DNA from 2 places in the Streptomyces sp. NPDC029164 genome. Region 2 is predicted to be linked to the other one. Evidence: riboswitches for the same ligand, from Rfam matches in the RefSeq annotation. Region 2 holds a riboswitch; the other holds the start of a gene.
The links. A riboswitch is a leader RNA that binds a small molecule or an ion and turns the genes downstream of it on or off. The one in region 2 is predicted to bind glycine.

Region 1: another riboswitch for glycine. It lies ahead of gcvP (aminomethyl-transferring glycine dehydrogenase); the one in region 2 lies ahead of gcvT (glycine cleavage system aminomethyltransferase GcvT).

The regions. Positions count from the first base shown of each region.
Region 1 is NZ_JBVHWW010000065.1:9,645-15,192, reverse strand. Features, by position in the region: gene ACZ4VT_RS36160 (hypothetical protein) at 1-505, shown strand, start outside; gene ACZ4VT_RS36155 (DUF5999 family protein) at 767-955, shown strand; gene gcvP (aminomethyl-transferring glycine dehydrogenase) at 1,091-3,976, opposite strand; glycine riboswitch at 4,173-4,271, opposite strand; gene ACZ4VT_RS36145 (PRC-barrel domain-containing protein) at 4,384-4,749, shown strand; gene ACZ4VT_RS36140 (DNA polymerase IV) at 4,802-5,548, opposite strand, start outside.
Region 2 is NZ_JBVHWW010000006.1:73,102-78,649, reverse strand. Features, by position in the region: gene ACZ4VT_RS08010 (enhanced serine sensitivity protein SseB C-terminal domain-containing protein) at 1-124, opposite strand, end outside; gene ACZ4VT_RS08005 (enhanced serine sensitivity protein SseB) at 181-915, opposite strand; gene ACZ4VT_RS08000 (AAA family ATPase) at 1,051-1,719, opposite strand; glycine riboswitch at 1,926-2,029, shown strand; gene gcvT (glycine cleavage system aminomethyltransferase GcvT) at 2,170-3,285, shown strand; gene gcvH (glycine cleavage system protein GcvH) at 3,398-3,778, shown strand; gene glyA (serine hydroxymethyltransferase) at 3,794-5,050, shown strand; gene ACZ4VT_RS07980 (L-serine ammonia-lyase) at 5,339-5,548, shown strand, end outside.

The DNA.
Region 1 (5,548 bases), on a different contig from region 2:
GCCACTGACCGCCGAACTCCCCCTTCCGGTGCACGTCCTCGACCGGCTGGGCATGTCCGCCCTCGCGGCCGGCGGCAGGCCGCCCCGCACGCGGCTCACCGGCTGGCGGTTCCTGATCCGCAGCGGGGACCGTCACGTCGCGGCGGCCGACACCCGCCTGACCCCCGACGGCTGGGCCTTCTCCCACTTCTTCGAGGGGCCCTACGTCGCCGCCACCGAACGCGCCCTGCGCCAGGCGGAGTCCCTCGGTACGAACTACCAGCCGCGGCTGCTGTCCGTACCCGAGCTCTACATGCTGACCCTGTGGCTGCACGGGGCGGTGGGCGCCGACGCCTCCGCCGGACTGCCCGCCGGAGAGGATCTGCTGGTGCCACTGGCTCCGGCCCCGCCCGGCATCGCCCCGTTCCGCCCGCATCCGGTCTCCGAGCTGCTGCCCGTGCTCACCCGCCGGCTGACCCCCGCCACGGCGCCCCTCCCTCCGTCGCTGGCCGCACCCGCCGCCTGACCCAAGTAGCCCATTCGGCCTAGTCCGCTCGGACCACTTGCGAACCATCCGAAATGACAGGGGAGTTGGCCTGAACCGCCCGCACGAGTGATGCGTCATCAATCTGTGAGGACAGCTGCCGGGAAATACCTGCGAAGCGGCTGTCATGGGGGAACACTGATGACACGCTCCCCGCGGGTGCGGGGATGACCCAGGGGGACGGCCATGAACCACGCATCGAGCCGTAGCACGCAGACCACACCGCAGCGAAAGAACGCATCCATGTGCCAGCACCAGCCAGCCTGCCCGTCAGCCGAATCCGCCGACCGGGAGGCCGCGCGCCCGGTGGCCAACCACCCGGAGCAGGGCTGGAGCCTGCTGTGCAATGGCGTCCTGCTCTTCGAGGACACCGGTGAGCTCCTGCCGGACGGCCAGATCATCGCCCCGCACCGCCCGCTCGCGGCGGCGTAGGCGCTGAGGACGGCCCGGCGGACGCACGCCAACGCGGAAGGGGCCGGCCCGGGAGATTCCCCCGGACCGGCCCCTTCTTCATGTCGCGTTCTTCAGATCACCGCACCGCTGGGTGTCAGTGGTCGTAGCTGGGTGTCAGTGGTCGTACTCGTCCAGCGGCGGGCAGGAGCACACCAGGTTGCGGTCGCCGAAGGCACCGTCGATGCGGCGCACCGGCGGCCAGTACTTCTCGGCGGCCGTGACCCCGCCCGGGAAGACGGCCTCGTCGCGGGTGTACGGGTGGTTCCACTCGCCGCCCAGCGCCGCCGCGGTGTGCGGGGAGTTGGCCAGCGGGTTGTCGTCCGCCGGCCACTCGCCGCCCGCGACCCGCTCGATCTCGCCGCGGATGGCGATCATCGCGTCGCAGAAGCGGTCGATCTCGGCGAGGTCCTCGGACTCCGTCGGCTCGATCATCAGCGTGCCGGCGACAGGGAAGGACATCGTCGGGGCGTGGAAGCCGTAGTCGATCAGGCGCTTGGCGATGTCGTCCACGCTCACGCCCGTGGACTTCGACAGCGGGCGCAGGTCGATGATGCACTCGTGCGCGACCAGGTTGCCCGGCCCGGTGTAGAGCACCGGGTAGTGCGGCTCCAGGCGCTTGGCGATGTAGTTGGCACCGAGCACCGCCACCTGGGTGGCGCGCTTGAGGCCCTCGCCGCCCATCAGGCGCACGTACGACCACGAGATCGGCAGGATGCCCGCCGAGCCCCACGGGGCGGCCGAGATCGGGCCGACGCCCGTCTCCGGACCCGCGGTCGGCTGGAGCGGGTGGTTCGGCAGGTACGGGGCCAGGTGCGCCCGGACACCGACCGGGCCGACGCCCGGGCCGCCGCCGCCGTGCGGGATGCAGAAGGTCTTGTGCAGGTTCAGGTGCGAGACGTCGCCGCCGAAGTGACCCGGCTTGGCGAGGCCCACCAGGGCGTTCAGGTTGGCGCCGTCGACGTAGACCTGGCCGCCGGCCTCGTGGACCTGGGCGCAGATGTCGGCGACGTGCTCCTCGAACACGCCGTGCGTGGACGGGTACGTGATCATCAGCACGGCGAGCTCGTCGCGGTACTGCTCGATCTTGGCGCGCAGGTCGGCCGCGTCCACCTCGCCGTCGTCGGCGGTCTTGACGACGACGACCTTCATGCCGGCCATCACGGCGCTGGCGGCGTTGGTGCCGTGCGCGGAGGACGGGATGAGGCAGATGGTGCGCTGCTCGTCGCCGTTCGCGCGGTGGTAGGCGCGGACGGCCAGCAGGCCGGCGAGCTCACCCTGGGAGCCGGCGTTGGGCTGGATGGACACCTTGTCGTAGCCGGTGACCTCGCAGAGACGTTCCTCCAGCTCGGTGATGAGCGTGAGGTAGCCCTCGGCCTGCTCCACCGGGGCGAACGGGTGCAGCTGGCCGAATTCGGGCCAGGTGACCGGCTCCATCTCGGTGGTCGCGTTGAGCTTCATGGTGCAGGAGCCCAGCGGGATCATGCCGCGGTCCAGCGCGTAGTCCTTGTCCGAGAGCTTGCGCAGGTAGCGCAGCATCGCGGTCTCGGAGCGGTGCTGGTGGAAGACCGGGTGCGTCAGGTAGTCGTCCGAGCGCAGCAGGCCCTCGGGCAGGGTGTCGGCCGTGGTCGCGTCGAGCGCCTCGATCTCGGCGGTGACGCCGAAGGCGGCCCAGACGGCCTCGATGTCGGCGCGCAGGGTGGTCTCGTCGCAGGCGGCGGAGACGTGGTCGGCGTCGACCAGGTACAGGTTGATGCCGCCTTCACGGGCGGCGGCGACGACCTCGGCCGCGCGGCCCGGAACGCGGGCGGTGACCGTGTCGAAGTACGAGCCGTGCACGATCTCGACCCCGCCGGCCGTCAGGCCCTCGGCGAGCAGGGCGGCGTAGCGGTGGGTCCGGCGGGCGATCGTCCGCAGGCCGTCCGGGCCGTGATAGACGGCGTACATGGCGGCCATGACGGCGAGCAGCACCTGGGCGGTGCAGATGTTGCTGGTGGCCTTCTCGCGGCGGATGTGCTGCTCGCGGGTCTGCAGCGCCAGGCGGTAGGCCTTGTTGCCGTCCGCGTCCACGGAGACGCCGACCAGTCGGCCGGGCAGCGAACGCGCGTGCTTGTCCTGGACGGCCATGTATCCGGCGTGCGGTCCGCCGAAGCCCATCGGGACACCGAAGCGCTGGGTGGTGCCGACGGCGATGTCGGCGCCGAGCGCGCCCGGGGAGGTCAGCAGGGTCAGCGCGAGCAGGTCGGCGGAGACGGCGACGATGGCGCCGAGCTCGTGCGCCTGGTCGATGACCGGCTTGATGTCCCGTACGGCACCGGAGGCACCCGGGTACTGGACGAGGACGCCGTAGATGCCGCGCTCGACGATCTCGGCCGGGATGCCGGCGGACAGGTCGGCGACGGCGACCTCGATGCCGATCGGCTCGGCGCGGGTCTCGATGACGGCGATGGTCTGCGGCAGCGCGTCGGCGTCCACGAGGAAGACGTTCCCCTTGGCCTTGCCCACGCGGCGGGCCAGCGTCATGGCCTCGGCGGCCGCGGTGCCCTCGTCGAGCAGCGAGGCGCCCGAGGTCGGCAGCCCCGTGAGGTCGGCGACGACGGTCTGGAAGTTCAGCAGGGCTTCGAGGCGGCCCTGCGAGATCTCCGGCTGGTACGGGGTGTACGCCGTGTACCAGGCCGGGTTCTCCATGACGTTGCGGAGGATCACCGGCGGGGTGAAGGTCCCGTAGTAGCCGAGACCGATCATGGAGGAGAGGACCTGGTTGCGGTCGGCGAGCGAGCGCAGCTCGGCGAGCACCTCGGCCTCGGTCCGCGCCTCGGGCAGGTCGAGCGCCTCGGCGGTCTTGATCACATCCGGGACCGCGGCGGCGGTCAGTTCGTCCAGGGAGCCGTAGCCCACATGGGCGAGCATCTTCGCCTGCGCCTCGGCATCCGGGCCGATGTGGCGCTGTTCGAAGGGGATGCCTCGCTCCAGCTGGGAGAGCGGAATGCGGTTGGCGGTCATGTACGGAGGCCTCCTGGTCGTATGACCTGCGAGGGGCACCACGGCGCGGGCACCCGGACGGCCTCCCCCTCTGTCATCTGCACCTGAGAGTTTCACCGGAGCCACGGGGGTCGCCCGAGCGCTCCGGCTTTCACCGTCGGTGAGGAGGGGGACCGGCACTGCACGCCCGGTACCCGCTCCTGCTTTCCAGAGTGGCCTCGTCCGTGCGGTACGTATGCCTGAGAGATTCCGGGGAGGATTTGCTCCTTCGGCGCCTCCGTCTTGTTCACTCGGAGGACTCTCCCGCACAGGGTCGACAGCCATCACCCAGCCTACCAGCGACGTTCTGGGCCCTTCCCGAGTGGCCTCCGCTGCCGTTATGCACTTCTGTAGTCATTACGGAGGAGTTGCGACCATTTGGAGGGACCGTGCAGACCGACATCGATCCGCGCAGCCTGATCGGCCGCAAGGCGTTCGACCGCAATGGCACCAAGATCGGCACCGTCGACGAGGTCTACCTCGACGATGCCACGGGCGTCCCGGAATGGGCGGCCGTCCGTACGGGCCTGTTCAGCCGGGACGCCTTCGTCCCGCTGGAGCCGAGCGAGATGGTGGGCGACACCCTGCGGGTGCCCTTCGAGCGCTCCCTCATCAGGGACGCCCCCGACTTCGGCGTCGGCCGCCACCTCTCCCCCGAACAGGAGCTGCAGCTCTACCACCACTACGGCCTGGACACGACCCTGCCCGCGGAGTTCTCGCGCGACTTCGGCCGGCTGGCGGGCGACGAGGGCTGAGCGGCCCGGGCGCGCGGCCGGGGGCGGCCGTGGCCACCGCCGGACTGGCGGATCAGGCCGGGGCGGCCGCGGCTCCCGGCTCCCCCTCCCCCTCCCCCACCAGCGGCAGCGGATCGGACGGCTCCAGCTCGGGGTCGTCCACCCGGAAGGTCCGCACCCGGCCGGGCTCGGATCCGGGCTGCTCGAACCGTACGGTCACCCGCCCGACCCCGCTGCCCTGCACCCACCCGGGCCCGTACAGCGCGTGCCGTACGTCGCTCCCGGCCGGCCAGCGCCGCTCCGGGGCCGGTTCCGGCTCCCCGGGCCCCTCGGCGGCCGCCCGGGCCCCTGAGGCCTCCACAGGCGCCGCTGTGGCTCCGGGCTCGACGTTCCCGCCCGCCGCGACTGCCCCACCCGCCCCGGCCACCTCGCTCGCCCCCTCCGTCCCGTCCACCCCATCCGGCTCAGCGGCGAGCGACTGCGCGAACAGGTCCTCCTGCGTGTAGTCCGCCAGCCCCGTCACCCCCACCCCCAGCAGGCGCACCCCGCCCGTGGTGTCCACACCCTCCAGGAGCCGCGCCGCGGCCTCCCGCACCACCGCGGGGTCGTCCGTGGGCCCCCGCAGCGTCTCGGACCGCGTCAGCGTGGAGAAGTCGTACCGCCGCACCTTCAGCACGATCGTCCGCCCCGAGTGCCCCGACCCCCGCAGCCGCTGCACGCACCGGTCGGCGAGCCGCTGCACCTCGTTCCGGATCCGTACGCGGTCGTGCAGGTCCACGTCGAAGGTGTCCTCGACCGACACCGACTTCGCGTCCCGCTC
Region 2 (5,548 bases):
GCATCCAGAGCCGCCCCTCGGACAGGCCGTGCAGGAGCGACTCGTAACTCTCATAGCGCCCGGGGGTCACCTGGCGCATCATGTGCTCGACCTGCCCGGCCGCGGCCGTGCCTGACGCACTCACCCGGTACCCCTCTTCGTCCGCCCGTCGTCCACGCGTGCCCCTCAGCTTAAGCGGCCCTACGGGAGGTAGAAGGGGCGTACGCGCTCACGAATCCAGTCCGTGACCGGGTCCTGGGCGGCGTCCAGCAGGATCAACTGCACGGGCCACGGCGGCGCGACACGCGTCAGCGCCCGTCCGAGGGCCTCCATCGGGGCCTCGCGCATCTCGGGTTCCCATCCCACCAGGCGGACACCGATGAACAGCTCCGGCGCCCCGCCCTCGACGCTGGCCAGGCAGCGGTGCGCGGCCGCGACCACTCCGGTGGCCCGGAACTCCTCGGCGGCGGCGGCCAGGAAGTCCACCGGGTCCTCCTGCCAGTCGGGCTCGTAGAGCCGGACGCGGCCGCCGGTGGAGGCGCCGTCGAGCGGGGTCCGGCCGGTACGGCAGAGTTCCGCGACGGCGGGCGGGGGGAGCGGGACGCCGACGGCGCCCTCGGGATTGACGGCGATGCCGAGCTGCGGCGGCAGGCCGCGGGCGAACTCCACGGCCGGGGCCACGGCGAAGTCCATGCCGGGGCCGACGCAGGCGAGGAACTGGGCCTCGGAGCTGTAGACGGGGACGTAGGCCGCGCCGTCGATGTCCATCGTGGGCAGGGTGAGGTCGGCCGAGTCCGGGCCACCGCCGCCGGGCAGGGGCACCCACACCTGGCTGCGCCCGAGCACCTCCAGGATCCGTCCGCCGGCGTCCGGCTGCCCGAGCGCCGCCCCGAGCACGTGCTCCAGCTCATTCCCCGGCCAGCCGCTGCCCTGCATGTCCCGTGCCTCCGTGATCCCGCCGCGTGTCGCCCCGCAGGGTACCGGCCCGTTGGCGCCGCCGCTGCGGGGGCCCGGCCCGCCGCGCCTCGAACGCCGGCGGGGCTTCAGGACCGGGGCGCCGCACCCGGCGGGTCAGGCGTGGAACGCGATGCGGGTCACCGTCGCGGCGGAGGCGCGGTCCAGCAGGGTGACCGAGGCGCAGCCGTGCGGGGGGAGGCCCGCTTCGGCTTCGCGCAGGAGGCGGCCCACCGCGCCCCGGTGCCGGGCGAAGGCGTAGGCCGAGACCCGCCGCCCCCGCGCCGCCTGGCCGGAGAGGGCCTCCGCGGGGCTGCTGTCGAGGAGGAGCAGGTGCAGCGCCCGCCCCCGGCGCCGCGCGGCCGCCGCGAGCAGCCCCCGCACCCAGCTCTGCGTACCGCAGTCGTGGACGACCACGGAGGCTCCGGAGCGCAGGAGCCGCCACAGCCCCCAGTAGTGCGCGGCACGCACCAGCGGCCGGTACACCGCGTACGGGAGGGCCGCGGGCATGCGCCGTTCCCAGCGCTCGCGGGTGTCCTGTGAGTCGACGGCGCCGCCCTCGGCGGCCGCCCGCTTGATCAGGGTGCTCTTGCCGCCGCCGGGCAGGCCGGACACCACGACGATGTCCCCCTCCGCGAAGGCGAGCCGCTGCGGGCCGCCTGCCTCGGGTCCGCGCAGGTCACGTACGGACCCGGTGCCCGCGTCCACCGCACGCTCGCGCTCGCGGTCCCGTCCGCGCGCCTCGCGCTGCGCCGGCACCGCGTCCACCGTTCCCGTCGTCGTCACCACTCCGAATCTCCGCACAGTGTTCGCCTCCCCCGAATCGGGTCACCAGGACCCTTGCCCACTGAGTGTAAAGAGACGGTAATCCGGCATCCCCGGTTCCGGTCCGCCCCCTCGGGGTACCGTACGAACTTTCGGACCCCTCCGCCCGATCACGGGCATGGCGTGCAATGATGTGCGCCATCTGGACCAACTGCATACCGGCCGCTTGAATCCGCGCGGGAGAGTCCCGGCACGCCGCAAGGCCGTGCGCGGGCGCCGAAGGAGCAAGATCCTCCCTTGAATCTCTCAGGCCCCGTACCGCGTGGATGAGGCAGATCTGAAAAGCGAGCTGTTCGACAGCTCCACCCAAGGTGCAAGCCGAGGAACTCTCGGCGAACCTCTCAGGTTCCGATGACAGATGGGGAGGACCCTCCTCGTCATGTCATGCCCTGGGACTCGGGAGCCACACCCATGAGCACTGCCCCCCGTCTGACCGCCCTCGACGCGCTGCACCGCTCGCTCGGTGCGACCATGACCGACTTCGCGGGCTGGGACATGCCGCTGCGGTACGCCAGCGAGCGCGACGAGCACAACGCCGTACGCACCAAGGCCGGTCTCTTCGACCTGTCGCACATGGGCGAGATCACGCTGACCGGCCCGGAGGCCGTCAAGGCGCTCGACCACGCGCTGGTCGGCAACATCTCCACCGTCGGCGTCGGCCGCGCCCGCTACACGCACATCTGTCAGGAGGACGGCGGGATCGTCGACGACCTGATCGTCTACCGCCTCGGCGAGACCGAGTTCATGGTCGTCGCCAACGCCTCCAACGCCCAGGTCGTCCTCGACGCCCTGACCGAGCGTGCCGCCGGCTTCGACACCGAGGTCCGCGACGACCGCGACGCGTACGCGCTGCTCGCGGTGCAGGGCCCGGAGTCCCCCGGCATCCTGAAGTCCCTGACGGACGCCGACCTGGACGGCCTCAAGTACTACGCCGGCCTGCCGGGCACCGTCGCGGGCGTGCCCGCGCTGATCGCGCGTACGGGCTACACCGGCGAGGACGGCTTCGAGCTGTTCGTCGCCCCCGAGCACGCCGTGGAGCTGTGGCAGGCGCTGACCAAGGCGGGCGAGGGCGTGGGCCTGGTGCCGGCCGGCCTGTCCTGCCGCGACACCCTGCGCCTGGAAGCGGGCATGCCGCTGTACGGGCACGAGCTGACCACCTCCCTCACCCCGTTCGACGCGGGTCTGGGCCGGGTCGTGAAGTTCGAGAAGGAGGGGGACTTCGTCGGCCGCGCCGCGCTGGAGGCCGCCGCCGAGCGCGCCGCCACCAATCCGCCGCGCAAGCTGGTCGGCCTGATCGCCGAGGGCCGCCGCGTCCCGCGCGCCGGTTTCCCGGTCGTCGCCGACGGTCAGGTCATCGGCGAGGTCACCTCGGGCGCCCCGTCCCCGACGCTGGGCAAGCCGATCGCGATGGCGTACGTGGACGCGGCGCACGCCGCGCCCGGCACCTCCGGCGTCGGCGTCGACATTCGCGGTACGCATGAGCCGTACGAGGTCGTGGCGCTGCCGTTCTACAAGCGGCAGAAGTAGTTCCGCACACGGTCCAGCCGTGCACGAGCCGTACGGGAACCCCGTCCGGCAGCGTCTCAGTACCCGAGACCACCGTTCGTATCCACTCCCCCGCATCCAGGAGAATCAGGTCATGAGCAACCCCGAGAAGCTGCGTTACACCAAGGAGCACGAGTGGCTGTCGGACGCCGTGGACGGCGTCGCGACGGTCGGCATCACGGAGTTCGCGGCCAACGCGCTCGGTGACGTCGTCTACGCCCAGCTCCCCGAGGTCGGCGAGACCGTGACCGAGGGCGAGACCTGCGGCGAGCTGGAGTCGACGAAGTCGGTCAGCGACCTGTACTCCCCCGTCTCCGGCGAGATCGTCGAGTTCAACCAGGACGTCGTGGACGACCCGGCGCTCGTGAACACCGCCCCGTTCGAGGGCGGCTGGCTCTTCAAGGTGCGCCTCTCGGAGGAGCCGAAGGACACCCTGTCCTTCGAGGAGTACACCAAGCTCACCGCCGGTAACTGACCCCAGGGGACCCTGATGTCTGTACTGAACACCCCTCTCCACGAGCTCGACCCGGACGTCGCCGCCGCCCTCGACGCCGAGCTCGTGCGCCAGCAGTCCACCCTGGAAATGATCGCGTCGGAGAACTTCGCTCCGGTCGCCGTCATGGAGGCCCAGGGCTCGGTCCTGACCAACAAGTACGCCGAGGGCTACCCGGGCCGCCGTTACTACGGTGGCTGCGAGCACGTCGACGTCGTCGAGCAGATCGCGATCGACCGGATCAAGGCGCTGTTCGGCGCCGAGGCCGCGAACGTCCAGCCGCACTCGGGTGCGCAGGCGAACGCCGCCGCGATGTTCGCGCTGCTGAAGCCGGGCGACACGATCATGGGCCTGAACCTGGCCCACGGCGGTCACCTGACCCACGGCATGAAGATCAACTTCTCCGGCAAGCTCTACAACGTGGTCCCGTACCACGTCGACGAGACCGGCGAGGTGGACATGGCCGAGGTCGAGCGCCTCGCCAAGGAGTCCAAGCCGCAGCTGATCGTCGCCGGCTGGTCCGCGTACCCGCGCCAGCTGGACTTCGCCGCCTTCCGCCGCATCGCGGACGAGGTCGGCGCGTACCTGATGGTCGACATGGCGCACTTCGCCGGCCTGGTCGCCGCGGGTCTGCACCCGAACCCGGTGCCGCACGCCCACGTGGTCACCACCACCACGCACAAGACCCTCGGCGGTCCGCGCGGCGGTGTCATCCTGTCGACGCAGGAGCTGGCCAAGAAGATCAACTCCGCGGTCTTCCCCGGTCAGCAGGGCGGCCCGCTGGAGCACGTGATCGCGGCCAAGGCCGTCTCCTTCCTGGTCGCGGCCTCGCCCGAGTTCAAGGAGCGCCAGGAGCGCACCCTGGAGGGTGCGAAGATCCTCGCCGCCCGCCTGGTCCAGGACGACGTCAAGGCCGTGGGCGTGGACGTCCTCACCGGCGGCACCGACGTGCACCTGGTCCTGGTCGACCTGCGCAACTCCGAGCTCGACGGTCAGCAGGCCGAGGACCGCCTCCACGAGGTCGGCATCACGGTCAACCGCAACGCCATCCCGAACGACCCGCGGCCGCCGATGGTCACCTCGGGTCTGCGGATCGGTACGCCGGCCCTCGCCACCCGCGGTTTCGACGCCGAGGCCTTCACCGAGGTCGCCGAGATCATCGCGCAGGCGCTGAAGCCGGCCTACGACGCCGAGTCCCTCAAGGCGCGCGTCTCCGCGCTCGCCGCGAAGTTCCCGCTGTACCCGTCGCTCTAGGCAACGGCTTGGGAAGGCCCGGCCTCGTCTCGCACAAGGCCGGGCCTTCCCCATGACCCGGGGCGCGGTCCTCGACGTCGGGGCCGCGAAAGCCGCCGTACAGGTCGGCGTAACCGGCCCCCGCACGAACTGACGTACGCTGATGAACCGGGCAAGGGCGCCCACGAGGTGATCTTTGCCCGCAATCCCTGCAAAGTCCGCCCCTCCGTCGGCCGCCTCGCTACGCTGCGAGCGCGACTGGACGGTCCGTTCCCCGCCACCGCGGGGATGACCCGGGAGACCGCCAACGTGGCCATTTCCGTTTTCGATCTCTTCTCGATCGGCATCGGTCCGTCCAGCTCGCACACCGTCGGTCCGATGCGGGCCGCCCGCATGTTCGTGACGCGGCTGAAGAAGGACGGCGTGCTCGCCCAGACCGCCGCCGTGCGGGCCGAGCTCTTCGGCTCCCTCGGCGCCACGGGCCACGGCCACGGCACCCCCAAGGCGGTGCTGCTGGGC